2 regions of the Stenotrophomonas sp. YJH_SMC_33 genome follow, and region 1 is predicted to be linked to the other one. Evidence: predicted binding sites of a transcription regulator. Region 1 holds the regulator's gene; the other holds the start of a gene.
What was found. The regulator FliA, encoded in region 1, starts transcription of late flagellar genes. The targets are predictions, from matches to a motif close to TAAAGTTTNNCNNNCNNNGGCCGATAA.

Region 1 (14,711 bases):
CGACTACGACCCGGGCTGGCTGCTGCTATCACTGATGGTGGCGGTCGCCGCCTCGTGGACAGCCCTGTATGTTGCGTTCCGCCTGCGTGGGCAGCGCACCCGTATCGGCGACCGCTTGGCCGCGGCGGGGCTGCTCGGCCTGGCGATCGTCGGCATGCACTACACCGGCATGGCCGCTGCTCGCTTTCCGGAGGGCAGCATCTGCGGCGCAGCCGTCGGCGACGGCTTGCAGAGCGAATGGCTGGCCATGCTGGTGGTGGTGCTGTCCGTGGCGATCCTCGCGGTGGTGCTGGTGGTGTCCTGGCTGGACCAGCGGGTGGAGGCGCAGCTGCTGCGACTGCGCAACTCCATGCTGAGCACCTCGTTGACCGATGCGCAGCAGGAACTGACCCAGGCCGCACTGCATGATCCGCTCACCCGCCTGCCCAACCGCCTGCTGCTGCAGCGTCGCATCGTGCAGGCACTGGCCGAGGCCGAGCAGGGCGGCAGCCGTTTCGCCGTGATGTTCATGGACCTGGACGGCTTCAAGCAGGTCAACGATGCCTACGGCCACCAGGCCGGCGATGCACTGCTGGTGGCGGTGGCCGAGCGCACCCGCCAGCTGCTGCGGCCCAACGATATGCTGGCACGACTGGGCGGTGACGAGTTCGTGCTGGTGGTACGCATCGAACACGACGAGGACCTGCCCACCCTCGCCCGGCGCATCCTGCAGGCGGTGGGCAGCGGCCCGTTGCTGCCGGACAACGAACTGCAGGTAACCGCCAGCATCGGCGTGGCAATCTGCCCCGACCACGCTGCCAGCGAACGGCAGCTGATGGCGTTTGCCGATGCGGCGATGTACCAGGCCAAGGAATCCGGACGCAACGCCTTCGTGCTGTTCGCCGACTGGATGAATGACAGCGCCGAACAACAGTTCCGGCTGCTGGCCGACCTGCGCCGGGCCATTGGCAGCGAGCAGCTGTTCCTGCACTACCAGCCCAAGATCCGCGTGGCCACGCAGAAGGTGGCCGGTGCCGAAGCGTTGATCCGCTGGCACCATCCGGAGCATGGCCTGATTCCGCCCGATCGGTTCATCCGCCTGGCCGAGCGCAGCGGCGCGATCAACGAGATCGGGCGCTGGGCGCTGGACCAGGCCTGCCTGCAACTGCGGCGCTGGCACGATGCCGGTCACGAAGGCTGGTCGATGTCGGTGAACCTGTCGCCGGTGCAGTTCAGTTCGCCGCACCTGCTGCAGGATGTGCGCGCGATGATCGAACGCCACAACATCGCTCCGCGCCACCTGGTGCTGGAAATCACCGAAAGCACGGTGATGCGCGATACCGACACCAGCTTGCGCCTGCTGCAGGCGCTGTCGGCGCTGGGCGTAGGCATATCCATCGATGACTTCGGCACTGGCTATTCCAGCCTGCTGTACCTGAAGCGGCTGCCGGCCACCGAGATCAAGATCGACCATGCGTTCGTGCGCGACCTGGAACACAGTGCAGAGGACGTGGTGATCGTCTCGGCGATCGTGGCGCTGGGCCATGCGCTGGACATGGACATCGTCGCCGAAGGCGTGGAAACCACCGCCCAGCGCGCCTACCTGGAGCGCCTGGGCTGCGACTACCTGCAGGGCTACCTGCTCGGCCGCCCGGTCGACGCGGCGCGCTTCATGCAGCTGCACGACCTGCCGCGGCCGCGGGTGGAGCTGGCGCAGAGCCCACCGTCCAGCGACAACTCTCCCCTGTAGAGCCGAGCCTGCGCTCGGCTGCTCTTCGCGCCCGATCCAAACATAGCCGAGCATGGGCTCGGCTCTACAAATAGATCCGCGCCGCGCGTGGATAGGCAACACCCCATCACGGAACAGTTCTTGCACGCCCTCCGGCAACCCCTGCCGCAGTGCCCGTGATGTCCGAGAACGAATCCGCCGGCGAAAAGACCGAACAACCGACCGAAAAACGCCTGCGCGACGCCCGCGAACAGGGCAACCTGCCGCGCTCGCGCGAGCTCGGCACGGCCGCCGTGTTCGGCGCCGGCGTGCTGGCGGTGATGGCCATGAGCGGCTCGATCGGCCGCGGCGCCACGGCCTGGATGAAGCAGGCGCTGAGCCCGGAACAGAGCCTGCGGCAGAACCCGAAGGAACTGTTCGGCCACTTCGGCGACCTGCTGATGCAGTTCATGCTGGTGATCGCGCCGCTGGTGCTGGTCTGCCTGCTGGCCAGCTTCGTCGCCCCGCTGGTGATGGGCGGCCTGCGCTGGTCGCAGAAGGCGTTGATGCCCGACATCAACCGCATGAACCCGATGAGCGGGTTCAAGCGCCTGTACGGCCCGGAGGCCATTGCCGAGTTCACCAAATCGCTGCTGCGCGTGGCCTTCGTCGGCGTCGCCGCCGGGCTGGTGGTCTGGACCGGCTTCGACACCCTGCGCGGCCTGATCCACCACCCGCTGGAGACGGCCATCACCGACGGCCTCGGCTTCACCCTGCGCCTGCTGCTGGCCACCGCCGGCGCGATGCTGGTGCTGGCCGCCATCGACGCGCCGTACCAGCGCTGGAACTGGACGCGCAAGCTGAAGATGACCCGGGAAGAGCTGCGCCGGGAAATGAAGGAAAGCGAGGGCAGCCCCGAGGTCAAGGGCCGCATCCGCCAGCTGCAGCAGCAGATGGCCAACCGCCGGATGATGGAAGCGGTACCCACCGCCGACGTGGTGGTGGTCAACCCCACCCACTACGCGGTGGCCCTGAAGTACGAGGGCGGCGCCATGAACGCCCCCACCGTGGTCGCCCTGGGCGTGGACGAGACCGCCCTGCGCATCCGTGAAGTGGCCGACGGCAACAAGGTCGCGATCGTCTCTGCCCCACCTTTGGCACGCGCCTTGTATCGGGAGGGCCAACTCGGAAAGGAAATCCCCGTGAGACTGTATTCGGCCGTCGCCCAGGTCCTGTCCTACGTCTACCAGCTGCGCGCGTGGCGCACTGGCCCGATGCCGGACGCCCCGCACATCCAGGTGGATGAATTCGGCAAGGGAGGCCGCCCGTGAGCGCCCAGCCCTCCACCGGCTTCAACACCCGCCGCGCCCTGGAAATGATCCGCCAGGGTCTTGGCGCGCCGCTGATCGTGCTGGCCCTGCTGGCCATGGTCGTGGTGCCGCTGGCCGCGCCGGTGCTCGATGCGCTGTTCACCTTCAACATTGCCATCTCGCTGATGGTGCTGCTGGCGGTGGTCTACGTGAAGCGCCCGCTGGACTTCACCATCTTCCCGATCGTGCTGCTGATCACCACCATGCTGCGGCTGGCGCTGAACGTGGCCTCCACCCGCGTGATCCTGCTCAACGGCCAGAACGGCCACGATGCCGCGGGCAAGGTCATCGCCGCCTTCGGCGAATTCGTGATCGGCGGCAACTACGCGGTGGGCATCGTGGTGTTCGCGATCCTCACCATCATCAACTTCGTGGTGATCACCAAGGGCGCCGGCCGGGTCTCGGAAGTGACCGCGCGCTTCATCCTCGACGCGATGCCCGGCAAGCAGATGGCGATCGACGCCGACCTCAACGCCGGTTTGCTGACGCGTGAAGAAGCCAAGCTGCGCCGCGAAGAAGTCCGCGAGGAAGCCGACTTCTACGGTGCGATGGACGGTGCCAGCAAGTTCATCCGCGGCGACGCCATCGCCGGCATCCTGATCCTGTTCATCAACATGCTCGGCGGCCTGGCCGTGGGTGTGCTGCAGCATGGCATGCCCTTCGGTGAAGCCGCTGCCACCTACACCCTGCTGTCGATCGGTGACGGCCTGGTGGCCCAGCTGCCGGCGCTGCTGGTCTCCAGTGCGGTGGCGATGCTGGTCACCCGCGCCTCGCGCTCGCAGGACATGGCCCAGGCCATGACCGGCCAGGTGTTCGGCCAGTACCGGGCGCTGGCGATCACCGCCGGCATCATCGGCCTGGTGGGCCTGGTGCCGGGCATGCCCAACGTCGCTTTCCTGACGCTGGCGTCGATCCTCGGCTTCATTGCCTGGAAGCTGTACCGCAAGACCCAGGCCCCGGCCGCCGATGCCGCCGCAACGGGCAAGGACCCGGCGGCGCTCAACGCCCTCGGCCGCCCGGCCGCGCCGGCGCCCACCGCCGAACTGAGCTGGGACGAACTGCGCCCGGTCGATCCGCTGGGCCTGGAGGTCGGCTACCGGCTGATTCCGCTGGTGGACAGCAACCAGGGCGGCGAACTGATGGCGCGCATCAAGGGCGTGCGCCGCAAGCTGACCCAGGATGTCGGCTTCCTGATTCCATCGGTACACATCCGCGACAACCTGGAACTGCCCGCCAACGGCTACCGCGTGCTGGTGCACGGCGTGCCGGTGGCCACCGCCGAGATCCACCCCGACCGCGAGCTCGCGCTGGACCCGGGCAGCGCGCTTGGCACGCTGGAAGGCATCGCCGGCAAGGACCCCGCGTTCGGCCTCGATGCCACCTGGATCCAACCGCACCAGCGTGCCCAGGCCGAAACGCTGGGCTACACGGTGGTCGACCCGGCCACCGTGGTCGCCACCCACCTTTCGCACCTGATCCGCGAGCACGCACCTGAGTTGCTCGGCCATGAGGAAGTGCAACACCTGCTGGCCAACCTGGCCAAGAGCGCGCCCAAGCTCGTCGAAGATCTGACGCCGAAGGCGCTGCCGCTGTCGGCGGTGGTGCGCGTGCTGCAGAACCTGCTGGTCGAGCGCATTCCGATCCGCCAGCTGCGCAAGATCGCCGAGGCACTGGTCGAACATGCGCCCAGCAGCCAGGACCCGGCCGTGCTGACCGCCGCCGTGCGCACCGCCCTGGGCCGCTTCATCGTGCAGGAGATCGCCGGAATGTCGGCGGAGCTGCCGGTGTTCACCCTCAACCCGCAATTGGAACGTGTCTTGCAGGAGTCCACGCAGGGCAACGGCGCCGCGCTGGAACCCGGACTCGCTGAGCGACTGCACCAGAGCCTGGCCGAATGTGTCAGCAAGCAGGAAGCCCGCAACGAGCCCGCGGTCGTGCTGGTACCTGGCCCGGTGCGCGCCGCGCTGGCACGCCTGGTCCGCCACAGCGTTCCGTCGCTGTCGGTCCTGGCCTACAGCGAGGTGCCGGAGGACAAGCGCCTGAAGCTGGTCGGAACGATCAGCTGACGCCGCCCGCCGACGCGCCAGAAAACAGACACCACCTTCGAACCAACGCAACAGACAGATACCAAGGGGAACCCGCACCGTGCAGACCACCGACCACCCGAGTTCCCCGGCCGCCACTCCGCCGTCTTCGCCTCGTGACCACAGCATGAAAATCAAACGATTCGTCGCCGCCGACATGCGTTCGGCCATGAACCTGGTGCGCAAGGAACATGGTCCTGATGCCGTGATCCTGTCCAACCGCCGGATCGAGGAAGGCATCGAGATCGTCGCCGCCGCCAACTACGATGAAAGCGCCGTGCAGCGTGCGCTGGAAGCCTCGCGCCGCGACGTGGCGCCGCCGCCGGCGCCCAAGCCGCGCACCGCCGCCGATGCGGTGATCGCCGCCGTCACCCGCCGTCGCAGCGCCACCCCGGCACCGGAGCCGGTCGCCGCCACCACCTCGGCGGTGGCCGCCCTCGCCCGCGCCGCGGTCGGCGCCACCGGCCGCACCTTGGACAGCGCCGACGAGATCGTGCCGACCCGCGGCAGCACAGGCTTTGCGGCCACCCTCGCGCGTGCCGCCGTCAACCAACCGGCGCTGCCGGAACAGATCTTCGCGCCGTTCGCCGAGGCCATCGTTGCACCGGCCGCCGCCGTGCCGGCCAACCGCGCCCGCTTCCAGATCGATCCGCCGCACGAGGCGCATCACGAAAGCGTGGCGCCGGCCGTGCAGCCGCCGCCGCTGCCGACCGCTACCGTCGCCGACGCGCAGCCGGCCAGCGCCGCCAGCGAACCGGCGTTGGCCGATGCCATTGTCGAAACCGCGCCGGCCCCCACCCTGGCTCCGGCTCCGGTGCTGACGGTGGTCGCCCAGGACGACGCCGAGATCCGCCAGTTGCGCCAGGAAGTGGCCGGCATGCGCCAGGTGATCGAGCGCGAGATGAACCGCTTCACCGACGAGCGCCTGCGCGGCTGCCCGGTGCGCGCCACCGCGTTGGACCTGATGGACGAATATGGCTTCGATGCCGGCCTGGCCCGCGACGTGGCCATGCAGATCCCGCTGGAGACCGAAGCCCATCGTGGCCGCGGCCTGATGCTGGGGCTGATCTCGCGCAAGCTGCCGATCGCCCCGGTCGACCCGCTGGAAGAAGGCGGCGTGATCGCCCTGGTCGGCCCGACCGGCGCCGGCAAGACCACCACCATCGCCAAGCTGGCCTCGCGATTCGCCGAGAAGCACGCGCCGCGTGACGTCGCCCTGGTCACCACCGATACCGCCCGCATCGGCGCCCGCGAGCAGCTGTACGGCTACGGCCGCCAGCTCGGCATCGCGGTGCACGAGGCCAACAGCGGCACCGACCTGGACCAGCTGCTGGAACGCCTGAAGGACTACAAGCTGGTGCTGATCGACACCGCCGGGCTGGGCCCGCGCGACCGCGCGCTGGCCGCCCAGCTGCAGTGGCTGCGTGCCGCCCGCCAGGTGCGCACCCTGCTGGTGCTGCCGGCCAATACCAGCTTCGGCGACATGGACGAGGTGGTCCGCCGCTTCGGCGCCGCCAACCTGCAGGGTCTGGTGCTGAGCAAGCTGGACGAGACCGGCCGCTTCGGCAACGCCCTGTCTGTGGCCGTGGACCATGCCCTGCCGATCACCTGGGTGACCGATGGCCAGGACGTCCCGGAGGACCTGCACCGGGCCAGTGCAGCCAATCTCGTACTTCGCCTTGAAGATTTGCGCCGAGCGGCCGATATGCCCTGCAACCCGGAGTTGAACCATGCCGTCGCGTGAGTACGCCAAGCTGACCAAGACCTTCCCGCTGTCGGCCACCCGCAGCGAGCCGCTCGGCCCTGTGCGCACCATCGCGGTGACCGGCGGCAAGGGCGGCGTGGGCAAGACCAACGTCTCGGCCAACCTGGCTGTGGCGCTGGCGGGCATGGGCAAGCGCACGCTGCTGCTGGACGCCGACCTGGGCCTGGCCAACATCGACGTGATCCTGGGCTTGAACCCCACCTTTACGCTGGCCGACCTGGTGGCCGGCCGCTGCTCGCTGGACGACGTCATCGTCGAAGGCCCGAACGGCGTGCTGGTGGTCCCGGCCGCTTCCGGCCGCCGGCACATGGCCGAGCTGGCCCCGGCCGAGCATGTCGGCCTGGTCAACGTGTTCTCCGAACTGGAACGCGAGCTGGACATCATGGTGGTCGATACCGCCGCCGGCATCACCGACGGCGTGCTGACCTTCTGCCAGGCCGCGCAGGACACCGTGGTGGTGGTCTGTGACGAACCGGCCTCGATCACCGACGCCTACGCACTGATCAAGGTGCTGTCGCGCGAGCGCGGCGTGGACCGCATCCAGGTGGTGGCCAACATGGTGCGCGATCCCAACGAGGGCCGCGTGCTGTACGAAAAGCTGACCCGCGTGTGCGAGAAGTTCCTCGCCGATGTCTCGCTGAACTACCTGGGCTGCGTGCCGCAGGACGACTGGCTGCGCCTGTCGGTGCAGCGCCAGCAACCGGTGGTGAAGGCCTACCCGTCCAGCCCGGCCGCGCTGGCGATCACCGAGATCGCGCGCCGCACCGCACGCTGGCAGGCGCCGACCGAACCGCGTGGCGGCGTCGAGTTCTTCCTCGAGCGCATTCTCAAGCAGCGCGGGGTGGCCGCATGAAAGGCGCAGCCCAGTACCGGGAGGTCCAGCGCTCGGCGGCCAACGAGGTCATCTCCCAGCACTCGGACCTGGTGCGGCGCATCGCCCACCACCTGGCCGCACGCCTGCCGGCGAGCGTGGAGGTGGACGACCTGATCCAGGCCGGCATGATGGGGCTGATCGAAGCGTCGCGCAGCTACGACGCCGACCAGGGCGCCTCGTTCGAGACCTACGCCTCGATCCGCATCCGCGGTTCGATGATCGACGAGATCCGCCGTGGCGACTGGGTGCCGCGCTCGGTGCATCGCCGCGCACGCGACGCCGCTGCCACCATCCGCCGCCTGGAACAGAGCACCGGCCGTGCCGCCAGCGCCACCGAAGTGGCCGCCGCGATGGAGATGCCGCTGCCCGAATACCTGCGGCTGATGGAAGACGCCGCGCGTGGCCAGGTGCTGAGCCTGGAGTCACGCATCGAGGACCAGGGCGAGCTGGACACCGTCGCCCAGGGCGGCCCGACCCCGCAGCAGGTGCTGGAGCGCGGCGAGTTCGGCCGCGAGCTGGGCAAGGCCATCGGCCACCTGCCCGAGCGCGAACAGCTGGTGCTCTCGCTCTATTACGAGCAGGAACTGAACCTGAAGGAGATCGGCGCGGTGCTCGGCGTGAGCGAGTCGCGGGTCTGCCAGATCCACGGCCAGGCCGTGCTGCGCCTGCGTGGACGATTGAAGATTTTCGAGGCGGCCGACGCCGGCCTGGAAGAGTGAACATGCCCGAGGCGGCTGCCCCCGGCCACCCGGAATGAACAACAAAGGAACTCTGCTTTGAACAAGAACATGCGCATCCTGATCGTCGACGACTTCTCGACCATGCGTCGCATCGTCAAGAACCTGCTGGGCGATCTTGGCTTCACCAATACCGCCGAAGCCGAGGACGGGCATGCCGCGCTGTCGCTGCTGCAGAGCCAGTCCTTCGATTTCGTCGTCACCGACTGGAACATGCCGGTGATGACCGGCATCGAGCTGCTCAAGGCGATCCGCGCCGATGCCAAGCTGAAGACCCTGCCAGTGCTGATGGTCACTGCCGAAGCCAAGCGCGAACAGATCATCGAGGCCGCCCAGAACGGCGTGAACGGCTACATCATCAAGCCCTTCACCGCGCAGACGCTGGAAGAGAAGCTCGGCAAGATCTTCGAACGCCTGGCGGCCAGCGCCTGATGGATACCACGGTCGACAAGAACGCCCTGGCCCTGCGCCTGCAGGAAGCCCTGGACGCACTGGAGTCCGGTGACGAAGCTGCCTGGCGGCAACGCATCGACGGACTGGTCGCGCTGCGCACGCAGCCGATGATGAGCGGCCTGTCGCGGCTGGCCCGCGAGCTGGGACAGGCGCTGGGTGAACTGCCGACCGTGCCCAGCGAGGCCGGTGAGCTGGATGACGCCTGCGCGCGCCTGGACCACGTGGTGGCGATGACCGAACAGGCCACCCACCGCACCCTGGACCTGGCCGAGGAATGCCGCAGCCTGACCGAACAGCTGCGTGCCGAAGGCCTGCAGCCAGGCCAGGACGCGCAGCTCGAGCGCATCCGCCACAACCTGACCGAGATCGCCCTGACCCAGAGCTACCAGGACCTGACCGGGCAGATCATCCGCCGCGTGGTCGGCATTGTCCGCCGCGTCCACGAAGGCTTCGGCGCACTCGGCCTGCCGCCGGAACAGCATCGCACCGACCCGGCACTGGCCGGGCCGGCACTGAAGGGACTGGACCGCCACGCGGTCTCGCAGAACGACGCCGACGACCTGTTGTCGGATCTGGGGCTGTAAGCATGAGCGCGGTATCCGACGACATCACTGCCGATTTCATCATCGAGGCGCAGGAGATCCTGGACCGCCTCGGCGAACAGCTGGTGTCGCTGGAGCAGGCACCGCAGGACAGCGACCAGCTCAATGCGGTGTTCCGCGGCTACCACACGCTCAAGGGCGGCGCCGGCTTCCTCGGCGTCACTGCCATGGTCGAGCTGTGCCACGCCGCTGAGGAGGCGCTGGGCGCGGCGCGCGCCGGCCAGGCCGTGCTGCAGGCCCACCACTTCGACGCGGCCCAGCAATCACTGGATTACCTGCAGTCGATGCTGGACGCCGTGTCGTCCGGCACCGAGCCGGGCTATGCGCCGCCGGACCTGATCGCCCAGTTCGACGTGCACGGGGGTGCCGTGGCTGCGCCCGCCGCCGCCGCAGCACCCGCCGCGGGGGGCAGCGACCTGATCACCGACGACGAATTCGAGGCGCTGCTCGACCAGCTGCACGGTGGCAATGCTCCGACTGCGATCGCGCCGGCAAAAAAAGCCGACGACGGCCTGATCAGCGAGGACGAGTTCGAAGCCCTGCTCGACCAGTTGCACGGTGGCGCCGCACCGGGTGCCAAGCCTGCTGCAGTCCTGGCACCGGCGCCGGCGCCCGCGCCGCGCCCGGTCGCTGCACCGGCACCCGTGGCCAAGCCGGCGGCCAAGCCGCTGGCCGAGGCCGAACACACGGTGCGCGTTGATACCAAACGCCTGGACGCGATCGTCAACCTGATCGGCGAACTGGTGCTGTCGCGCAATCGGCTCAAGACCCTGCGTGCACGCCTGCGCGATGAAGAGCTGGACCGCGCCGTGTCGACGCTGGATATCGCCACCGCGCGCCTGCAATCGGCGGTGATGCGCACCCGCATGCAGCCGGTGGGCAAGGTGTTCTCGCGGTTCCCCAAGGTCGCCCGCGACGTTGCCCGCTCGCTGAAGAAGGAAGTGGACCTGGAGCTGATCGGTGCCGAGACCGAGCTCGACCGCAACCTGGTCGAGGCCCTGGCCGACCCGCTGGTGCACCTGGTCCGCAACGCCATCGACCATGGCGTGGAAATGCCCGACCTGCGCGAAGCACAAGGCAAGCCGCGGATGGGCCATGTACGCCTGTCGGCGCAGCAGGAAGGCGACTACGTCAGCATCGAGGTGCAGGACGATGGCGCCGGCATCGATCCGGAGAAGCTGCGCGCGAAGGCGCGTGAGAAAGGCCTGATCGATCCGGAGGCCGCTGCCCGCCTGAGCAGCGAGGAGTGCCTGCACCTGGTGTTCCTGCCGGGCTTCTCGACCAAGCAGCAGGTCACCGATATCTCCGGCCGTGGCGTCGGCATGGACGTGGTGCAGTCGCGCATCCGCGAACTGAGCGGCCAGATCCAGATCCAGTCGGAACTGGGTCGTGGCAGCCGCTTCCTGATCCGCGTGCCGCTCACCCTGGCGATCCTGCCGACCCTGCTGGTGCAGGCCGGCGAGGACGTCTACGCACTACCCCTGGCACGCGTGATGGAAGTGCTGCACGCGCCGCGCACCTCGCTGGGCTGGTTCGATGGCCGCGCCGTGCTTGATCGCCGCTCGCACACCCTGCCGCTGGTCGACCTGCGCCAGTGGCTGGATGTGACACCGGCCGCGTCAACCCTGCTGACCATCGTGGTGCTGCAGGCCGGCGAAGCCCGCTTCGGGCTGGTCGTGGACCAGGTGCGCGGGCGTGAGGAAGTGGTCATCAAGCCACTGCCGAAGGCCCTGCGAGGCCTGCGCGGTTATGCCGGTGCAACCTTGATCGGCGATGGTCGCATGGCCCTGATCCTGGACGTGGACGGGCTGCGTTGAACCCCGCCAGGGCCATGCCCGGCAACCCGAAAAACTGTGACTACCGTCTGTACGCGATCTACCGGTGTCTCAAGTCCCATTCATACACGCCGATACCGGAACCATGGATAGACTCAGCCTCATTGGACTCTTTCTCGCCCTGGCCTCGCTGGTCGGCGGCAGCATCCTCAAGGGCGCCGGCCTGGCGTCGTTGTGGTCGCCTGCGGCGTTCGTGATCGTCATCGTCGGCACCGTCGCCGCGATCCTGCTGCATACCTCGCCGGCGGTGTTCAAGCATGCGTTCAAGATCGTGCGCTGGGTCGTGCGCCCGCCACACAGTGATCGCCGCGAACTGATCCAGCAGATCGTCGAGTGGAGCAACATCGCCCGCCGCCAGGGCCTGCTGGGCCTGGAATCGCAGGTGGAAGCGCAGCAGGACCCGTTCCTGCGCAAGGGCCTGCAGCTGCTGGTGGACGGCGTCGAGCCCGAATCGATGCGGCACATGCTGGAAATCGAACTGGGCAGCCAGGAACACCAGGACCAGGCCGGCGCCAAGGTCTTCGAAGCGATGGGCATCTACGCCCCGACCCTCGGCATCATCGGAGCCGTGCTCGGCCTGATCGCGGTGATGAAGAACCTGGCCGACCCGAGCAAGCTCGGCCACGGCATCGCCGCAGCATTCACCGCCACCATCTACGGCATCGCCTCGGCCAACCTGCTGTTCCTGCCGGTGGCTGCCAAGCTCAAGAGTGTGATCTCGCACAACACCCGCGACCGCGAAATGGTCATTGAAGGCCTGATTTCGATCGCCCAGGGCGAGAACCCGCGCAACATCGAAACCAACCTTTCCGGCTTCCTGCACTGACATGGCCCGCCGCAAGCACCACGAAGAGCACGCCAACCATGAAGCATGGGCGATCCCCTATGCCGACCTGATGACGCTGCTGCTCGCCTTTTTCGTGGTCATGTACGCGATCTCCTCGGTCAACGAGGGCAAGTACCGGATCATGGCCGACGCGCTCACCGATGCCTTCGGTGGCGCACCGCGCACGATCAACCCGGTGCAGGTGGGGAACAAGCAGGTGCAGGGTGGCGGCTGGGACAGCCCTTCGGTGATCAAGTCCGGCACCAAGATCGGCCCCTCCGCGCCGGCGCCGTCGCACGACCCGACCCTGCTGCCGTCGATGGCCTCGCAGATGCGCATGCCGGTCTCCGTGCACAACCAGGAACAGATCGCCCGTGCCGAGCGCCAGCTCAACAGCATCGCCGACCGCCTCACCGCTGCATTGGCGCCGCTGATCGACCGCGGCATGATCAGCGTGCGCCGCACCGAGTTGTGGATTGAAGTGGAGATCAACAGCGACATCCTGTTCCCCACCGGCTCGGCCGCGCTGGACGTGCATGCACGGCAGACGCTGGCCAGCCTCGCCGAGGTGCTGCGTGACGTGCCCAACAGCGTGCGCGTGGAAGGCCACACCGACAACGTGCCGATCGCCACCGCCACCTTCCCTTCGAACTGGGAACTGTCGGCCGGACGCGCCGCCAGCGTGGTGCATCTGTTCGCCGACCAGGGCCTGCAGCCGTCGCGGCTGGCGATGGTCGGCTATGGCCAGTTCCGTCCGCGCGAAGAGAACGACAGCGCGCAGGGGCGCAACCGCAACCGCCGGGTGATGGTCATCATCCTGGCCGACACCTCGCATTCGGTGGATCCGCTCGGCCAGCGCCTCAATGCGGCCACCGGCGCCGTCGACAACAGCACCACCGAACAAGCCGCCGCAACTCCGGCCAGCGCCCCCACCTCCCCCATCGCACCGGTGAAGTTGCCGCCGGTGCCGGCTGGCAGCCGCGTCGGCGCCGCCGTTCCCCCGGCAATGAAGGAGTAAACCGATGCGCATCTGGGCAATCGCCAACCAGAAGGGCGGAGTCGGCAAGACCACCACCACCCTCGCCCTCGGCCGCGGCCTGGCCGCGCTCGGCCATCGCGTGCTGCTGATCGATCTCGATCCGCACGCCTCGCTCAGCCGCGCCTTCGGCGTACCGGTGGATCCGCCGCCGGCCGGTGTGCTGGAACTGTTCGGCGCTCCGCCGGCCGATCTTTCCAGCCTGTGCCATGCCAGCAGCATCCAAGGCCTGGACTATGTCTGCGCGCAGTCGGCGCTGGCCACGCTGGAGCGCCGCAGCGCCAACCAGCCCGGCCTCGGCCTGGCCCTGCAGAACGCACTGGCGCGCCACCAGGGCCAGCACGACTACATCCTGCTGGACTGTGCCCCCACCCTTGGCCTGTTGATGATCAACGCGCTGGCCGCTGCCGACCGCCTGATCATCCCCACCCAGGCCGAGCCGCTGGCCCTGCATGGCCTGGACGGCATGGTCCGCACCGGCGAGATGGTCGAGCGCTCGCGCCGCCGCCCGCTGCCGATCTCGATCCTGCCGACCCTGTTCGACCGCCGCACCCGCGCCGGCAACGAGTCGCTGCGCACCATGCAGGATCGTCATGGCACCCGCGTGTGGGAAGACGCCATTCCGATCGACACCCGCATCAGCAATGCCGCAGGCCTGACCCTGCCCAGCGTTGGTGAGGAGTACCCGGGCCGCGGCCTGGCCGCCTATCGCCGCGCACTGAACTGGATCCTCGGTGAGGATGCCCGCGCCCTGGAGCAGGCCGCATGAACAGCACCGGCGTACTGGACGACTATCTGGACGAACTGCTGGGCGAAGCGATCGCTCCGGCGGCCGTCGTGCTTCCAACGCCGGACAGCGTCGCCCCGGCCCCGGCCAGCATATCGCAACCGGAACATGAGCCGACCTGGGATGACCTGCCGGCCGAGGTGATCTACGAGACCGACACCGTCGCCGCGGCGCCTGCCGCGGACAACGCCGCGCTCGAAGCCGCCTTCGAGGCCGCCGCAATGCCGGTCGCCGCTCCCGAGCGGGAACCGACCTGGGATGATCTGCCTGACGAGGTGATCCACGAGACGGCCCCGGCCAAGGCCGGCCCGGAGCCCACCTGGGACGACCTGCCCGACGAAGTGATCTACGAGACCGACGCGGCCGACAGCCATCACCTCGCCCACACTGACAGCCCCGGCCTGCAGGCTGCGTTCGAGGCCGCTGCCGGCGGCGCGGATGTCCCCACGCCGCCCCCGGCCGTGGTAGCGCCCCCAGCGCCGCGCCCTGCACCCGCGCCTGCCCCGGCTGCGCCCGCTGCCGTCGCGCCGCCGCCCCGCGTTGCCGTGGATGCCCCGGCCACCAACCGTCCCGGCACCTGGCAGGAACTGCAGGCACAGGCTCTCCAGCCCGCCAGCAGCCCGCATCCGCAGAACCGCCGCGCAGGCGAGCGCAC
Region 2 (14,711 bases), on a different contig from region 1:
CGTGGATGGATCGGCGACCGAATCGCGTTGTGGCAATACGGGCTGGGCGACACCCGGCACCTGGGTGGGATGGATCACCCCCGTCGTGGCCGCTGTGGGGGCGAAAGATAACGCTCCGGGCTTCGCCTGTGCCTGCGGCTGCGCCTGGACAGGCGCATGATCCCGCTGCTCCAGCCGATCCAACCGCTGCTGCATGCCTTCCAGCGCCTGGCGCATGGCGGCAATCTCACGCCGCAGTGCCTGCGCATCCTGCGCATCACCCTGTTGCGCGTACGCCGGCATGACCGCCAGTGCCCCGAGACATGCCAGATTCAGTACCGCCATACGCATTGCATCCTCCCCGGACGAACACTCGCATCACGGTTCCGGAGCGCACGCATGCGCCGCCCTGGCCTCGCGTTGCCGTTGCTGGAAATGCGGGTACTGCGTCGACGACACCAGTCAGCCTGCACGCGGCAGACAACAGGACAATGACACTGCCCTGCCTCTATCCATGTCGCTTCCATCAAGGCCGCGCAGCCAGAGAGATGGCGACCGCAGCAGTCTGGGTAACAATCAGGGAGTGAGAGTGTCGTGAATGGCTGTGCCGACCTGCCCGCATCCGGGCAGCCGCGGCGCGGCATCCATGGCGCGTTGACGCTGTATTCCATGCGTCACAGGCTAGTCCGCCTGTCGTTTTTGGCCTTGATTGGAATCAAGGCGTGATGTTTGATCTCAGTCACGATTCAGCCGTGACGACGAACAGCCCATGCGCAAGCAGTTGTGTTCGCCTGGGGCTTGGAACGCAACAGGCCCGCACGTCACCATGCGGGCCTGTGGTCGACATCATGATGCAGGCTCAGATCAGCGCGGGCCGAGCACCGTCTGCAGGTCATCCCCCTGCGGCAGACCGGCGCGGCGCTGCACCTGGCCCTGCGCATCCTGGAACAGGATACCCGGCGTGCCCTGGAACCCCATCTCGACCATCAGCACCTGGTTGGCGTCGAGCTTGCCCGCGATGTCGCGGCTGATGCTCGGCAGGGCCTTGATGCCGCCACGGTCGAACTGGTGCTCGTTCTGAAGCAGGGCCGCGCTCGGGTCACGCGCGGAGAGGATCGCTGCCGCCTTGGCCGGACTGTCCTCACGGATGACGCCGACCATGATGTGGCGCAGTTGTACCTTGCCTGCATCCACCCACGGACGCGCCGCCTCCCAGAATTTGTGGCAGTAAGGGCAATTGGCATCGCTGAAGGTGTAGACCACGCGTGGCGCATCGGCCTTGCCGTCAGGCACCCACGCGCTGGCTTCCAGCTTGCTCCACATCCTGGCGGACATCGGCGAGGCGACCAGCTTCTCAACCGCCTCTGCGGCTACATCATTGCCTTCCGCGTCGAACAGACTGCCGACCAGTACGTGCTTGCCATCGGCAGTGACATAGGCCGCCGCCGGCTGCTGGCCACCGACCACGCCAGCGAAGCCCCGCAGGCCTTCGGGGGCATCGAACTCGGCAACGACCTCGAAACCGTGCTTCTCGATGCCCTTCAGCACCGCAGGGCGGTCGCCCTTGTTGGCAGCAGCTGCGGCGCTCGCGGCCGGTGGCGCAGCGCTCTTGCCCGGCGGCGTCTGTGCCTGGCTGCAGGCGGCCAATGCCAGCAGGACCGGCAGCAACAGCACCGCGGGGGCGGCGCGCAGGGAAGTCGACAACATGGGAACTCCGTAGTGAGATGCCCGCGCAGGCTACCGCAGCCGACGCAGTTTGTGTTCAAGACCGGCTGCCGTCAGTTCGCCGAGGTGCAGCTCTCGCAGGCGCCCTTCCGCGTCGAAGAACAGGGTCGAGGGATAGGCCTGCACGCCCAGCGCCGTAGAAGCCGCAGCGTCGCCGTCCAGCAATACGTTGTCCAGCATAAGGCGTTCGCGCGCAACAAAACCCTGGACCTCGTCGAGGGTTTCACCCTGATTGAGGAACACGAACTGCACCTCCGCATGCGCCTCCTGCGCGGCTGCCAATACCGGCATCTCGCGTCGGCAGGGACCACACCAGCTGGCCCAGAGGTTCAACACCAGTGGCTTGCCACGGAACTGCTGCAGATCAACCCTGCCCCCCTCCAGGTCAGCAACCTGCACTGCTGGCAGGGGCATCTGCCGCGCCTGCCATGCGGACAGCAGTTGGCTGCCACCCGCCCACAGCAGCACCCCCGCCAACGACGCGCCCAGCACGGGCATGCGTAACGCCCGCCACGGGCGTAGTCGCCACAGCCCCCATGCCAATCCCGCAACCAGGACGATCACCAGGTGATAACCGCCATCGGCAATCTGCAGAATGCCCCACGGCGCCTCGCGGTACAGCGTGAAGTTCAAGGCTACGAAGCTGATGCGGCCGCACAGCAGGCCGACCAGCAACATGTCCAGAACCATGCTGGGTGCAGAAGGCAGCGGCATGCCGTCCTTCCTGCGTGACCACAGGCGAGCCACAGCCATCGCCAGCAAAACGCACGCGAGAATCAACACCACCGGCATCGGCACCGGCCCAACGCTCGACATCAAACCACCTGTTCAATCGTCCACTGACTGCATGGTCGAAGTGTCGCGCCCCGGTTGCAAGCGCGACGATGTTGGCGCCGTCAGGCCGCGCTTCGCCCGTGTTGCATCACCGACGGCGATTGCAGCCCACGCAGGCTGCCCGCCACCGATGGCATCAACGGCCGCTCGCGGCGCTTGCTGTTGACGTGACGCCGATAGTTGGCTGGCGTCATGCCCACGATGCGTAGAAACAACCTGCGGAAAGCACTCTGGTCAGCGTAGCCGACGCCCCAGGCCACCTCGTCGATGCCTGCTCCCTGCTGCAACAGGGTCTGGGCCTTGGCGATGCGCAGCCGTTGGCAGTATTCGATCGGCCGCAGGCCGGTGGCCTTGAGGAACCGCCGCTGCAGCGTGCGCGGCTCCAGCCCGGAAACCTCGCAGATCGCGGCAAGCGTGGCGCCGCGTGCGGCCGTGGTGTGCAGCCAGCGCTGCGCCTTCAACACATCACGATCGCCATGTGCGAAGTTGGCACTGAAGCGTTCAAGATCCTGCTGGATCGTGGCGGGCACGGTGATGCCCAGTTGCTGCGCGACCGCGCTGGCCACGCCCTGCCCATGCAGCCGGTACAGCAGGCGCAGCCCCAGGAAGCGCCAGGCCTGGACCCCACCGACCGTCAGCAGGTCGCCGTCATCCACCAGTGCCCGCTCGCTCGGCACCCAGCTCGCTGCCTGCGCCAGCAGGCCTGGATGGCGCCCCAGATCGGGGCCACTGACCGTGCGTCCCGCCAGCAACCCTGCCCGTGCGAGCACGCTGACGCCATCACTGGCAGCGGCCAGCAGGCTGCCGCCGTCGTAGTGTGCGCGCAGCCAGTCCAGCAGGACCTCGTCCGCGCGCAGGCACGCGCCGGCACTGATCTGGCCGGGAACCGCAATCACGGCCGGAATGGCCGCATCAAGCATTTCCGCACCGGCAATACGATGCACACCGGTCTGGCTGGCCGGCACGATCCAGCGGGTGACCAGCACCCGCTTGAACGGCCGACGCTGCTGCTGGGCCAGGCGATTGGCAACGTGCGCCATTTCGGCCAGAACGGAGGCGGCGGACGGATCACCTCCGGGGTACTCGACCACCGCGATCTCGACGAATCCTTCGTTCCTGAATCCTTCCACAGCCCCTCCTCGCTTCGTTGCAGGCCATCGAACGGCCGGTTCAGGCGAAGGGTAGGAACTGGGCCAGCGGCGGGGCTATGAAGAAAGTTGCAAAGTGCCCTGAATGCGCGCACCCGGACCCAGCCTTGACTCTCGACCAGACTCCATCCTTCAAAATGACCGGCAGCATCCGCAGGAATCCGCCATGAACATTGGACAACTGGCCCGCCAGGCGGGCGTGCCGATCGATACGGTGCGCTACTACGAACGGCAGCAGCTGCTGCCGACCGCTGCCCGCTCGGCGGGCGGTTACCGCATCTTCGGCGAGCAGGACCTGCGCCGGCTGCGATTCATCCGCCGCGCCAAGGCACTGGGCTTCAGCCTGGAAGAGATCGGCGATCTGCTCGCACTGAGCGATCACCACTCACAGGACATGGCCAGCGTGCGCGATACCGCGCAGGCACGCCTGCAGGACATCTCACAGCGAATGACGGAGCTGCAACGCATGCACACCGCACTTTCGCAGCTGGTCGACGCCTGCCCCGGCCACGGCACACTGGATCAGTGCCCAATCCTGGCGGCGCTGACCGACGGCGCCGACTGAGTACGTGTGATCGTCGTTCCCTTCGCAACGCGCGTGAAGAAAAGTGCAACAAATGCTTGCCAACCCTCTGGGGCAAGGCTATTATTTCGCTCCTCAGCGACGTGGGGCCATAGCTCAGCTGGGAGAGCGCCTGCATGGCATGCAGGAGGTCAGCGGTTCGATCCCGCTTGGCTCCACCAATCTTTCGGCATTAGGCCGTCGAAAGGTCGCTAAAGAACATTGATGAGAATTGCGTCCCCATCGTCTAGAGGCCTAGGACATCACCCTTTCACGGTGGCGACCGGGGTTCGAATCCCCGTGGGGACGCCACTCATCACGAACAACGAGGACCCGGCCGATAACCGGGTCTTTTTTGTTCACCGCCTACCGGCATTCAGGTTGTGGCGTTGCGGTTCCCCTGCCCTTGGTGGCAAAGGTTGAACCGGGACGAAAAAAAGTTCGAAAAAAGCTTCCACAAACGTGAACACGCAGGTATGATAGGCGGCTCGGTAACACGGGGCCATAGCTCAGCTGGGAGAGCGCCTGCATGGCATGCAGGAGGTCAGCGGTTCGATCCCGCTTGGCTCCACCACTTTCGACATTAGGCCGTCGAAAGTTCTACAACTTGAAGTTTTTCGTGCGTCCCCATCGTCTAGAGGCCTAGGACATCACCCTTTCACGGTGGCGACCGGGGTTCGAATCCCCGTGGGGACGCCAGTTTCAAAACGGACTCTGCTCCTGGCAGATATCCAGAGTTTCATGGGGCCATAGCTCAGCTGGGAGAGCGCCTGCATGGCATGCAGGAGGTCAGCGGTTCGATCCCGCTTGGCTCCACCACTTCGACATTAGGCCGTCGAAGGATCTACAACTTGAAGTTTTCGTGCGTCCCCATCGTCTAGAGGCCTAGGACATCACCCTTTCACGGTGGCGACCGGGGTTCGAATCCCCGTGGGGACGCCAATTCTTGAAAACCCCGGCTTCGGCCGGGGTTTTTCTTTGCCCGCGATCTGCCATCAAACCGCCCTGCGCGTAGATGGCTTCACCCCGCCCACGGCTCAGAACCGCCGATACATCCCGATCGATGCCGGTGCAGTCGGTTCGAAACCAAACTGCGCATACAGCCGATGCGCCTCGCCATCGGCCAGCAGGCTGACGTACGCCGACGGCGGCAGGTTGGCCTGCATCCAGCCGTCCAGCCGCCGCATCACTTCCTTGCCCAGGCCCTGCCCCTGCAAACGCGGCAGCACCGCGATATCACAGACCTGCAGGTGGCAGCCGCCATCGCCGACGATACGGCCCATCGCCACAAGTTCTGCACCTTGGTAAGCGCACACGCCGAACAACGTATTGGGCAGTGCGCGGGCGGCTGCTTCGCGGGACTTGGCGCTGAGGCCTGCGAGCACGCGCAACTGGCAGTAGTCCTCGACCGTGGGTACGGCTTCGCGGAACTGGCAGGTGATGGAATCATTCATGCGGCATCTCCGGATGGGTCGGGCTATCCTGCCGCATCCACGTCGCAGCCGCTGCGACCCAGGCCCACAGAGTCCCATGTGCTATTCCGCCCTGATCCGCGCTGACTACGCCAAACTGGTACGCGAGTTCGGCGCCATCCTGTCGCTGGAGGACTTCGCCGAGCTGTACGCACACGATCCGGGCAAGAAGCGGCCGAAGACCCCGAAGGCGATGGATGACGGATTCGCCGGTGCGCGTACCGAACAGGGGCGGGACATCGTGGCGAAGATCCAGCAATGGCATGCGCAGGAGCAACAGGCACTGGAGGCCGAACTGGCCCGGCAACGCGAACGACGCGATATTGCCCATGCCACGCTGGCCACCCGGCCCACGCAGAAGGCGCGCAACGACCTGCGCGTGGCCGGCAACCGCATCGAGCGCGCACAGGCCCGGCTGGAAGACCTGCATCGGGTACAGCTGCTGCCGCGTGACAACCGCATTTTCCCCGGCACCTACGCACCGGTGATGGTCAGCGAGAACGGCCAGCGCGTGATCAGGCCGATGCGCTACCAGTGCCGGCTGCCGGACAAGCCGGCGCGCAACGACGTGCTTTACCCCGGCACCTACAATGCGCGGCGCGACAGCCTGGAAGGTTACTGGCGGGGTGCGTTCGGACTGCGCCATGGCGTGGTGGTGGTACAGGCGTTCTACGAGCACGTGCCCCGCCACGCCATCGCCGGCCGCACCCTCGGTGCCGACGAAAAGGAACAGGACGTGGTACTCGAATTCCGTCCCGATCCGCCCCGCGACCTGCTGCTGGCCTGCCTCTGGGCAGAATGGGAAGGACCGGAAGGCCGCCTGCTGTCGTTTGCCACGATCACCGACGCACCGCCCAGCGACGTCGTCGCTGCCGGGCATGACCGCGGCGTAGTGCCGATCCGCAAGGAACACCTCGACGCCTGGCTCAACCCCGAACCGGATGACCTGGCGCGCCAGTACCGCATCCTCGACGACCGCGAGGAGATCCGTTACGTGTACGAGGAAGCGGGCTGAGCGCCGGACGCAATTGAAAAACCCCGCCTGGGCGGGGTTCCTGGATCAGGGATTGCCGCCGAACATCGCAGACGCGAGCATTCCCCCCCCCCGGCAGTATCCCCTGCAGGTCCGTGGCGGACGGCTCAGGCCTTGACGCTGGAGCGACCCACCGCACGCGCCAGCGCACGTGACAGATCAGCCGACAGGTACGGCTTGACCAGCAGCAGGCCGGCCAACATCGGCGCCGGCAGCTGCTCGGCCAGCATCCCGGTGGCCAGCACGAACGGAATGCCACGTGCCGAAAGCGCTGCAGCCACCGGTTCACTGGTCTCGTTGCGGGCCAGCCGGTAGTCCAGCAGGGCCACGTCCGGCGTGCTCTGCTCCAGCAGCTGCAGGGCTTCGAACACGCTCGCTGCAAGCCCGACCACAGTCGCGCCGGCATGCACCAACTGCATCTGCAGCAGGGCCGCACTCATTTCGTCGTTCTCGACCACCAGCACCCTCAGGTCCTGCAACACTGTCATCGGCTACCGCTCCTGGAGGCAATTGCACGCTGGAAGTATAGCTACCAAGGAGCCAATGCCGACAGGAACCGCCCTCATAGGCCCTCCTACTATGCATCGCCTGCCGACCTCGGTTACACTCGCACGCTGCCTGCCGGTGTGGCGGAATGGTATACGCAGCTGACTCAAAATCAGCCGGGGGTGACCCCATGAAGGTTCGAGTCCTTTCACCGGCACCACTGCATCAAAGGCCAGGTCCATGACCTGGCCTTTTGCATTCCCCGGGCCAGAGCGCCGACACTGGCAGGCATGCCCCAGCATGTCCTGCCCACGCTTGCCGACAGCCTTCCCGCGCGCTTGCGCATCCTGCGGGCGTCCGATGCCGCCGCCTGGTCCCACTACCTCTCGCTGCCAGGCGTGATCGAGCACACCAGTTGGGGCGACGTTTCCGAACAGGCGCTGGCGCAGCAGATCACCCGCTATCTGGCTGATGCATCCGATCAGCGCTGGGCGCTGGTGGACGCCGACGACCAGCTGATCGGCACCGTCGGCCTGAACGGCATCGACCCACGGCATGGCCGCGGCGAACTCGCCTATGACCTTGACCCACGCTGGCAGGGACAGGGACTGGCCACGCATGCGGCGCGAGCGGTACTCGACTGGGCGCACGGCACCTGTGGGCTGGTTCGCGTCCAGGCGACCGTTCTGGACAGCAATGCCCGCTCGATCGCCCTGCTGGAACGCCTCGGCATGCAGCGCGAGGGGTTGCTGAGCGCCTATCGCCATGTGCGGGGACAGCCCCGCGACTTCTGGATGTATGCCCATATCGAAGACGCTGTGTCATCCCGCTGAAATTCGAATGTGACGCCCAGCAAGGTTTCAAATAGACCGGGCGCACACTTTTCTTGCCAGCCTCACCTACTTCTGCCTATCGTGATCCCAGCCGGATCTGGGGGCGGGGGAATGCATGACGTTGCGTGCGGCACTGTTTTTCATGGTCGCGCACGCGCTCGTCATTGCCTTGATCGGCCCGCAGGACCCGATTGGCTCCTACCTGATGCTGATCACCGCGCCGCTTCTGGCCGCCATGGCCTTCGTGCGGCGCGCGCGCGACAGCCAGGCGGCCTGCAAATGGCGAACGCTGGGCGCTGCCGTCGGCCTGTTCTCTCTGGCCTTGCTGGCCCTGCTGTATCGCAATGTGGCCGGCCTCGGCCCTGCGCAGATGACCGTATCGTCGCTGATCCTGTACGTGTTCTACCGGATCCCTCTGACCTACGTGGCTGCCAGCCCGGGCGGCGGCAACCGCGGTATCCGTGCGGTGGACCTGATGATCATCGCGCTGCTGTGGCTGCTGTACTTCGAGCATACGCGGGCAATGGCGCACCTGAACACCGCCTTGTGGACGCAGTGCCTGCACACCATGAGCAACGTGCAGAACAGCCTGGTGTTCTGCTTCGCGCTGATCCGCTTCCTTGCCGAGGACAATGCCGACCGCCGCGACTTCTTCCGCACGTTGACGATCTACGCGCTGAGCTACTTCCTGCTGGCGTTCTACATCAACACCTGGCAGCCGCAGGTACCCGAGGGTGGCTGGGGGGACCTGCTGATCAGCGGATTGTTCGTGCTGCTGGCGATGCTGGCCGGCAGCACGCACCGCCCACCGGCGGAGGCTGTGCCGCGCAGCCTCCGTCGCGTCGTCGATGCCGGCGTGCCGCTGATGCTGCCGTTGCTGCTGATGATGGTGGCTCTGCTGGTGGCACGCCTGCAGCCGGCCCTGGCCACAGTGGGGTTCATCGGCGCCATGCTCGGCTATGCCCTGCGCAGCGTACTGACCCAGGTGCAGATCCAGCGCGAGCGCGACGAACTGGCGCTGCTGGCCCGGCGCGATCCGTTGACCGGTCTGGGCAACCGGCGCAATTTCGATGAATCGCTCGGCAGCGCGCACGGCCGCGCCCGTCGCCAGGGCGTGGGGCTGGCGGTGCTGATGATCGACATCGATCACTTCAAGCGACTCAACGACACCTACGGCCACCCGGAAGGCGATCGCCGCCTGCAGGCGGTCGCCGCAATCCTCGATGGCTGCCTGCAACGCGGTAATGACCTCCTGGCCCGCTACGGGGGCGAGGAGTTCATCGCCGCCCTGCCCGCGCCCGACGCCGCCCATGCCCTGAGCCTGGGCGAGCGCCTGCGCGCCGCCGTGGAAGCCGCCGCCCTGCCCGCCACCGAGGCCCACGTGACCATCAGCATCGGCGTGGCCTGGCAGGCTGCGCATGAGGCGGGCGACCCGCGCGGCCTGGTCGAGCGGGCCGACCAAGCCCTGTACCAGGCCAAGCATGCCGGCCGCAACTGCGTGCATGCTGCCCCGGCCATCGAGGCCGGGGAACAACACGCCAATCGGCGCGCCTAGACCGCGCGCAGCACCGCCCCACCGTGCAGGTGCCCGGCCCCGCCCTGCACCCGGAAGCTGGCCACCGTCTGCAGCAGCTGCGCCGACTGCTCTTCCATGCTCCGCGCTGCGGCCGAGGCTTCCTCGACCAGCGCGGCGTTCTGCTGGGTGCCCTGATCGATCAGATCGACGGCATGGTTCATCTGCTGGATGTCGTCGCTCTGCTGCTGCGCGGCCGTGCTGATCTCGGACATCAGATCACTGACACGGCGCACATTGACCACGATCTCGTCCATGGTGCGTCCGGCGCTCTCAACCTGCGCGGTACCGGCGCCGACATTGGCCACCGACGCATCGATCAGCTGCTTGATCTCCTTCGCGGCACTGGCCGAGCGCTGCGACAGTTCGCGGATCTCGGTGGCGACCACGGCGAAGCCACGCCCGTGTTCGCCCGCACGCGCTGCTTCCACCGCCGCGTTCAACGCAAGGATGTTGGTCTGGAAAGCAATGCCGTCGATCACGCCGATGATGTCGACGATGCGCCGCGAGGACGCGTTGATCACGGCCATGGTCTCGACCACTTCGTGCACCACGTTGCCACCGCGGGCAGCGACATCAGCAGCACCACCGGCCAGCTGACTGGCCTGCCGTGCGTTGGTCGCGGTGCGCTGCACGGTCTCGGCCAGGCCCTTCATCGACACCGCAGTCTCCTCCAGCGACGCGGCCTGCTGCTCGGTGCGCTGCGACAGATCGCTGTTGCCCTGCGCGATCTCGGTGGCACCGACGGCGATGGTGTCGGCGGCGAACTTGATCTGGGCGATGATCGCGGCCATCGCCTCCACCAACGAATTCACGCCTTCGCACAGCTCGGCGATCGGCCCGTTCTTGTCGGCAGTGGCCACGCGCCGGGTCAGGTCGCCCTCCTTCGCGGCCGCCACCACTTCACGGGTCTGCGCCACGGCACGTTGCATGGCCTGGTTCTCATGCACCTGCGCGGTGATGTCGGTGGCGTACTTGACCACCTTGAACGGCTTTCCGTTGAGATCCAGGATCGGGTTGTAGGACGCCTGGATCCAGACCTCGCGCCCGCCCTTGCCGAGGCGCCGGTACTGGCCGGCATCGTATTCGCCACGGCCGAGCTTCTCCCAGAACTGGCGATACTCGGCACTGCCACGATACTCGGGCTCGACGAACAGCGAGTGGTGCTGGCCACGCACGTCGTCCAGGCTGTAGCCGGTGGCGGCCAGGAAGTTGTCGTTGGCCGAAAGGATGCGGCCGTCCATGCCGAACTCGATCACCGCCTGCGACTTGTCGATCGCCGCCAGCTGCCCGGCCGAGTCGGCTGCCTGCAGCTTCTGCGCAGTGATGTCGGTGGCGAACTTGACGACCTTGTAAGGCCGCCCCTGCCGGTCCAGCACCGGGTTGTACGAGGCCTGGATCCAGATCTCGCGCTGGCCCTTGCCGAAGCGCCGGTACTGGCCAGCGTCATATTCGCCACGCCCCAAGCGCGCCCAGAAGTCGCGGTACTCGGCGCTGCACGCCTGCTCGGGGTCGACGAACAGGGAATGATGCCTGCCCTGGATCTCCTCCAGCCGGTACCCCATCGCCTGCAGGAAATTGTCATTGGCCTGCAGGATGGTTCCGTCGAGCGCGAACTCGATGACGGCCTGCACGCGATGCAGCGCGGCCACCTGCGCCTCCAGCTCGGTGCGGTCGGTCATCGCCTTCGCTGTGCCGGTGCGTTGCTGCGGCGCCAGCACGCCAAGCAGCGTACGCCACGGCGACCATCGGGTATGCAGCTCGTCCGGCGCCTGCGCGCCTGCCATGAAGCCTGGAATGAGCATTGTCTGATCCTCGGTGTCCGGTAAGCGGTTGTGACCCGCCGGGCGGGATGCCCGGCGGCAACATCAGTTGCCAGGGACTACAGGTGCCCACGGCACCTCTCGAGCGACTGCCAAGAACGTCTGCTGCGGGTGCGATCGGCATCTGGGGCGGCGGAGCACACTGCGCGGACCACCCATCGAAGGCAGCCTGGGGTCCTGCGGCGGGTGACTGGAGCGGGATCCAGAGGGGATATCGGCGATGCCGTCGGCCGCTTTAGCGGCATTCCGCGACGTCCGTCGCAACTCCGTCCATTGCAGGCGGAATGCGGTGGACGATTGCCGTGTACTTCACGCCTTTTTCACGAGCCTCCGCCCTCACACCAAGGCATTGGGCCAATGAACGGCTGGACCGGATCCGTTCCGCCACCGGTTGGCGGAACGCTGTACAGCGCAGGCGCCGGGAGGCAGCCGACCACATCGCCCACACAAGGATGCAGCTCAAGGAAAAAAGGTTTACATGACCGATGCGGGGTTCGCCCGCAGGGGAAAACGACCAGCATGAAGGTCCCGCAGGATGCTCATCTACATGGAGATCGCATGTTCCCTCGCTTTGCCAGCCTTCTTCTCCTGGCCCTATGCAGCAGCAATGCGCTGGCCACCGGCACCGCCTATCGACCGGCCTTCCACCCGGACCAGCTGAAGGGACCGCCCGCAGGACGCCCGAACGAAGTGCTGGTGCTTGGCAGCCCACACCTGTCCAGCCTGCCGGAGACCTTCACGCCGGCGATGCTGGAACCTCTGCTGCAGCGCCTGGAAGCCTGGCGGCCCACCGCGATCGCAGTGGAGAACCTGTCCGGCCTGCAGTGTGACTTCATGCGCCGCAATCCGGCCCGATACGCGGAGAGCGTCGCGGACTACTGCGTCGATCCGGCACCGGCGCAGGCCGCCACCGGTCTGGACGTGCCCAGCGCCAACGTGGAAATGGAACGCCTGCTTGCAGATTGGCCCAAGGCGCCAAGCGCTGCCCAGCGACGTCGCTTGGCTGCAGTCTTCCTGGCTGCGGGCGAGAGCAGCTCGGCAGTCGTCCAATGGCTGCGGCTGCCCCGGGAAGAACGCCGTGCGGCCGACAGCCTGACTCCGGAGCTGGTGCAGTTCCTCGACACGCGCATGACCCGCCGCAACGAGGCCGTCCTGGTGGCCGGCGTGCTTGCCGCACGCCTCGGACTGGAGCGCCTGTGGTCGGTGGACGACCACACTGCGGATTCGCCCATACCGGAATCGCAGCAGAAGGCCTACGCTGCCGCCATACGCGGCGCCTGGGACAACGCCTTCGTCAAAGCACGCAGGGCGGCTGATGAACGGCTCGGAGCCAATCTTGTTCAGCCGGAAGGATTGCTCGCGATGTATCGCGCCTACAACGCACCCGAGACCGCGATGGTGGCGTTCAACAGCGACTTCGGCGCGACGCTTGTCGAACCCTCACCGGAAGGCTTCGGCCGCAACTACCTGGGCTACTGGGAAACCCGTAACCTGCGCATGGTCGCCAACATGCGCGACGTGCTCGGCCAGCATCCAGGCACCCGCATGCTGACCATCGTCGGCGCGTCACACAAGGGCTATTACGAGGCTTACCTCAACCTGATGCATGACGTGCAGCTGGTCAGTTCGGATGAAGTACTGCGCTGACGCAACTGCGCATGGGGGATGCGGTAACCATCCGCCGCATCACTCCACCGCGTTCCTGCCCGCCCGCCACAGCATGATGCTGGCGGCACCGATGCAGGACAGCGTGAACACCAGCAAGGCGACCGCGCCGCCCTGCAGCACCGGCAGCAGGGCCTGCGCGTGCAGGTCGCCGCGCAGCTGTTCCGCACGCAGGCAGGCGGCCAGGGCCAGGCACCAGCCGACCATTGCCGGGGCGTAGGCACGCAGCGTCACCGGGTTGCAGACATTCATGGGACCACCTGTAGGAGGGGAGGTGCGCGGAGTATTCGCGCACGCCCTCTCACAGGTTGAGATCAGCCCTCGGTCGGATCGATGTCGCCGCCCGGCAGCTCACTCGCCTCGCCCTGTACCTGCACGTTGTTGCGGCCCATTGCCTTGGCCCGGTAGCACTGGGCATCGGCCGCCGCCACGGCCTGGTCGACGCTCATCCCGCCCGTCAAGGGTGCGATGCCGATGCTGGCGCCCACATGCAGGCGGTCCTGGTCCCACGGAATCGACAGTGACGCAAGGGTGTGCAGCAGCTCGCCGCCAATGCGCGCTGCACGACGCGGCGTGCAACCGGACAGGATCACCGCGAACTCATCGCCACCCAGCCGCGCCACCACATCCGAATCCCGCACGCCGTGGCGCAGCACGCTGGCCACCGCCCACAGCACGGCGTCACCGGCCAGATGGCCCCAGGTGTCGTTGACCGGCTTGAAGCGGTCCAGGTCGATGTACATCAGCGAGGCGGCCTGGCCGGTACGCTCCACGCGGGTGATCGCCTGCTGCAGATGCACCTCGAAGCCACGACGGTTGCTCAGCTCGGTCAGCGGATCGATCTCGGCCAGGTGGCGGGCTTCGCGCTGCCGCGCCCGCTGCTGGGTGTCGTCGCGCAGCACCCACACCGCGCCGCGCACATGGCCCTCGTCATCGCGCAGCCAGGCGTGGGTCAGATCGACCGGGATCGTGGCCGTGCCCAGGCGCAGCAGAAGGTCGGCATGCAGGTCCACCGCATTGCTTTCCGGGTCCAGCAGCACGGATACATCAAGCACCGAGCCGGGCGCGTATTCGGTGGTCAGCGCCAGCACGTCCTGCACGTTGTGCCCTGCCAGCGACAGCGCGCCATCACCGGCGAGGGTGCGGACAGCAGCGGCGTTGGCGTAATCGATACGACCGTCCAGACTGACGCTGAGCACCAGATCGGCCACGGCATCGAGGGTGATGCGGCTGCGCTGCTCGCTCTCGAACAGGCGCTGTTCGCTGCTGCGCTGGGCGCTGATGTCCTGGATCTGCGACACGAAATGCAGCGGCTCGCCATGCTCGTTGCGCACCAGCGAGACCGACAGCCGCGCCCAGATCACCTTGCCGTCGCGATCGAGATAGCGCTTTTCCAGGTGATAGTGACTGCGCCGCCCGGCCAGCAGATCCTGCACCAGGGCCAGGTCGGCCTGCAGGTCATCGGGGTGGGTCAGGCGTTGGAAATCAACCTGCAGCAGTTCCTCGCGGGGGTAGCCCAGGATCCGGCACAGGGCGTCATTGACGTCCAGCCAGCGCCCCTCCAGCGACACCAGCGCC

Region 2: a site for FliA is predicted at 11,680-11,706, ahead of AC5P9W_RS12240 (methyl-accepting chemotaxis protein). Genes of this name have one in related genera too.

Annotation. Positions count from the first base shown of each region.
Region 1 is NZ_JCAFVJ010000018.1:24,878-39,588, forward strand. It holds gene AC5P9W_RS18825 (putative bifunctional diguanylate cyclase/phosphodiesterase) at 1-1,729, shown strand, start outside; gene flhB (flagellar biosynthesis protein FlhB) at 1,888-3,018, shown strand; gene flhA (flagellar biosynthesis protein FlhA) at 3,063-5,123, shown strand; gene flhF (flagellar biosynthesis GTPase FlhF) at 5,269-6,885, shown strand; gene AC5P9W_RS18845 (MinD/ParA family ATP-binding protein) at 6,872-7,759, shown strand; gene AC5P9W_RS18850 (RNA polymerase sigma factor FliA) at 7,756-8,499, shown strand; gene cheY (chemotaxis response regulator CheY) at 8,557-8,949, shown strand; gene AC5P9W_RS18860 (protein phosphatase CheZ) at 8,949-9,554, shown strand; gene AC5P9W_RS18865 (chemotaxis protein CheA) at 9,557-11,389, shown strand; gene AC5P9W_RS18870 (flagellar motor protein) at 11,493-12,233, shown strand; gene motD (flagellar motor protein MotD) at 12,235-13,251, shown strand; gene AC5P9W_RS18880 (ParA family protein) at 13,256-14,038, shown strand; gene AC5P9W_RS18885 (chemotaxis protein CheW) at 14,035-14,711, shown strand, end outside.
Region 2 is NZ_JCAFVJ010000007.1:16,716-31,426, reverse strand. It holds gene AC5P9W_RS12325 (DcaP family trimeric outer membrane transporter) at 1-330, opposite strand, end outside; gene dsbG (thiol:disulfide interchange protein DsbG) at 844-1,686, opposite strand; gene AC5P9W_RS12315 (TlpA disulfide reductase family protein) at 1,717-2,520, opposite strand; gene AC5P9W_RS12310 (GlxA family transcriptional regulator) at 2,601-3,668, opposite strand; gene AC5P9W_RS12305 (heavy metal-responsive transcriptional regulator) at 3,853-4,251, shown strand; tRNA gene AC5P9W_RS12300 (tRNA-Ala) at 4,355-4,430, shown strand; tRNA gene AC5P9W_RS12295 (tRNA-Glu) at 4,485-4,560, shown strand; tRNA gene AC5P9W_RS12290 (tRNA-Ala) at 4,747-4,822, shown strand; tRNA gene AC5P9W_RS12285 (tRNA-Glu) at 4,872-4,947, shown strand; tRNA gene AC5P9W_RS12280 (tRNA-Ala) at 4,992-5,067, shown strand; tRNA gene AC5P9W_RS12275 (tRNA-Glu) at 5,115-5,190, shown strand; gene AC5P9W_RS12270 (GNAT family N-acetyltransferase) at 5,286-5,702, opposite strand; gene AC5P9W_RS12265 (SOS response-associated peptidase family protein) at 5,779-6,735, shown strand; gene AC5P9W_RS12260 (response regulator) at 6,861-7,241, opposite strand; tRNA gene AC5P9W_RS12255 (tRNA-Leu) at 7,374-7,459, shown strand; gene AC5P9W_RS12250 (GNAT family N-acetyltransferase) at 7,530-8,072, shown strand; gene AC5P9W_RS12245 (GGDEF domain-containing protein) at 8,188-9,627, shown strand; gene AC5P9W_RS12240 (methyl-accepting chemotaxis protein) at 9,624-11,450, opposite strand; gene AC5P9W_RS12235 (DUF5694 domain-containing protein) at 12,027-13,115, shown strand; gene AC5P9W_RS12230 (hypothetical protein) at 13,155-13,385, opposite strand; gene AC5P9W_RS12225 (PAS domain S-box protein) at 13,448-14,711, opposite strand, start outside.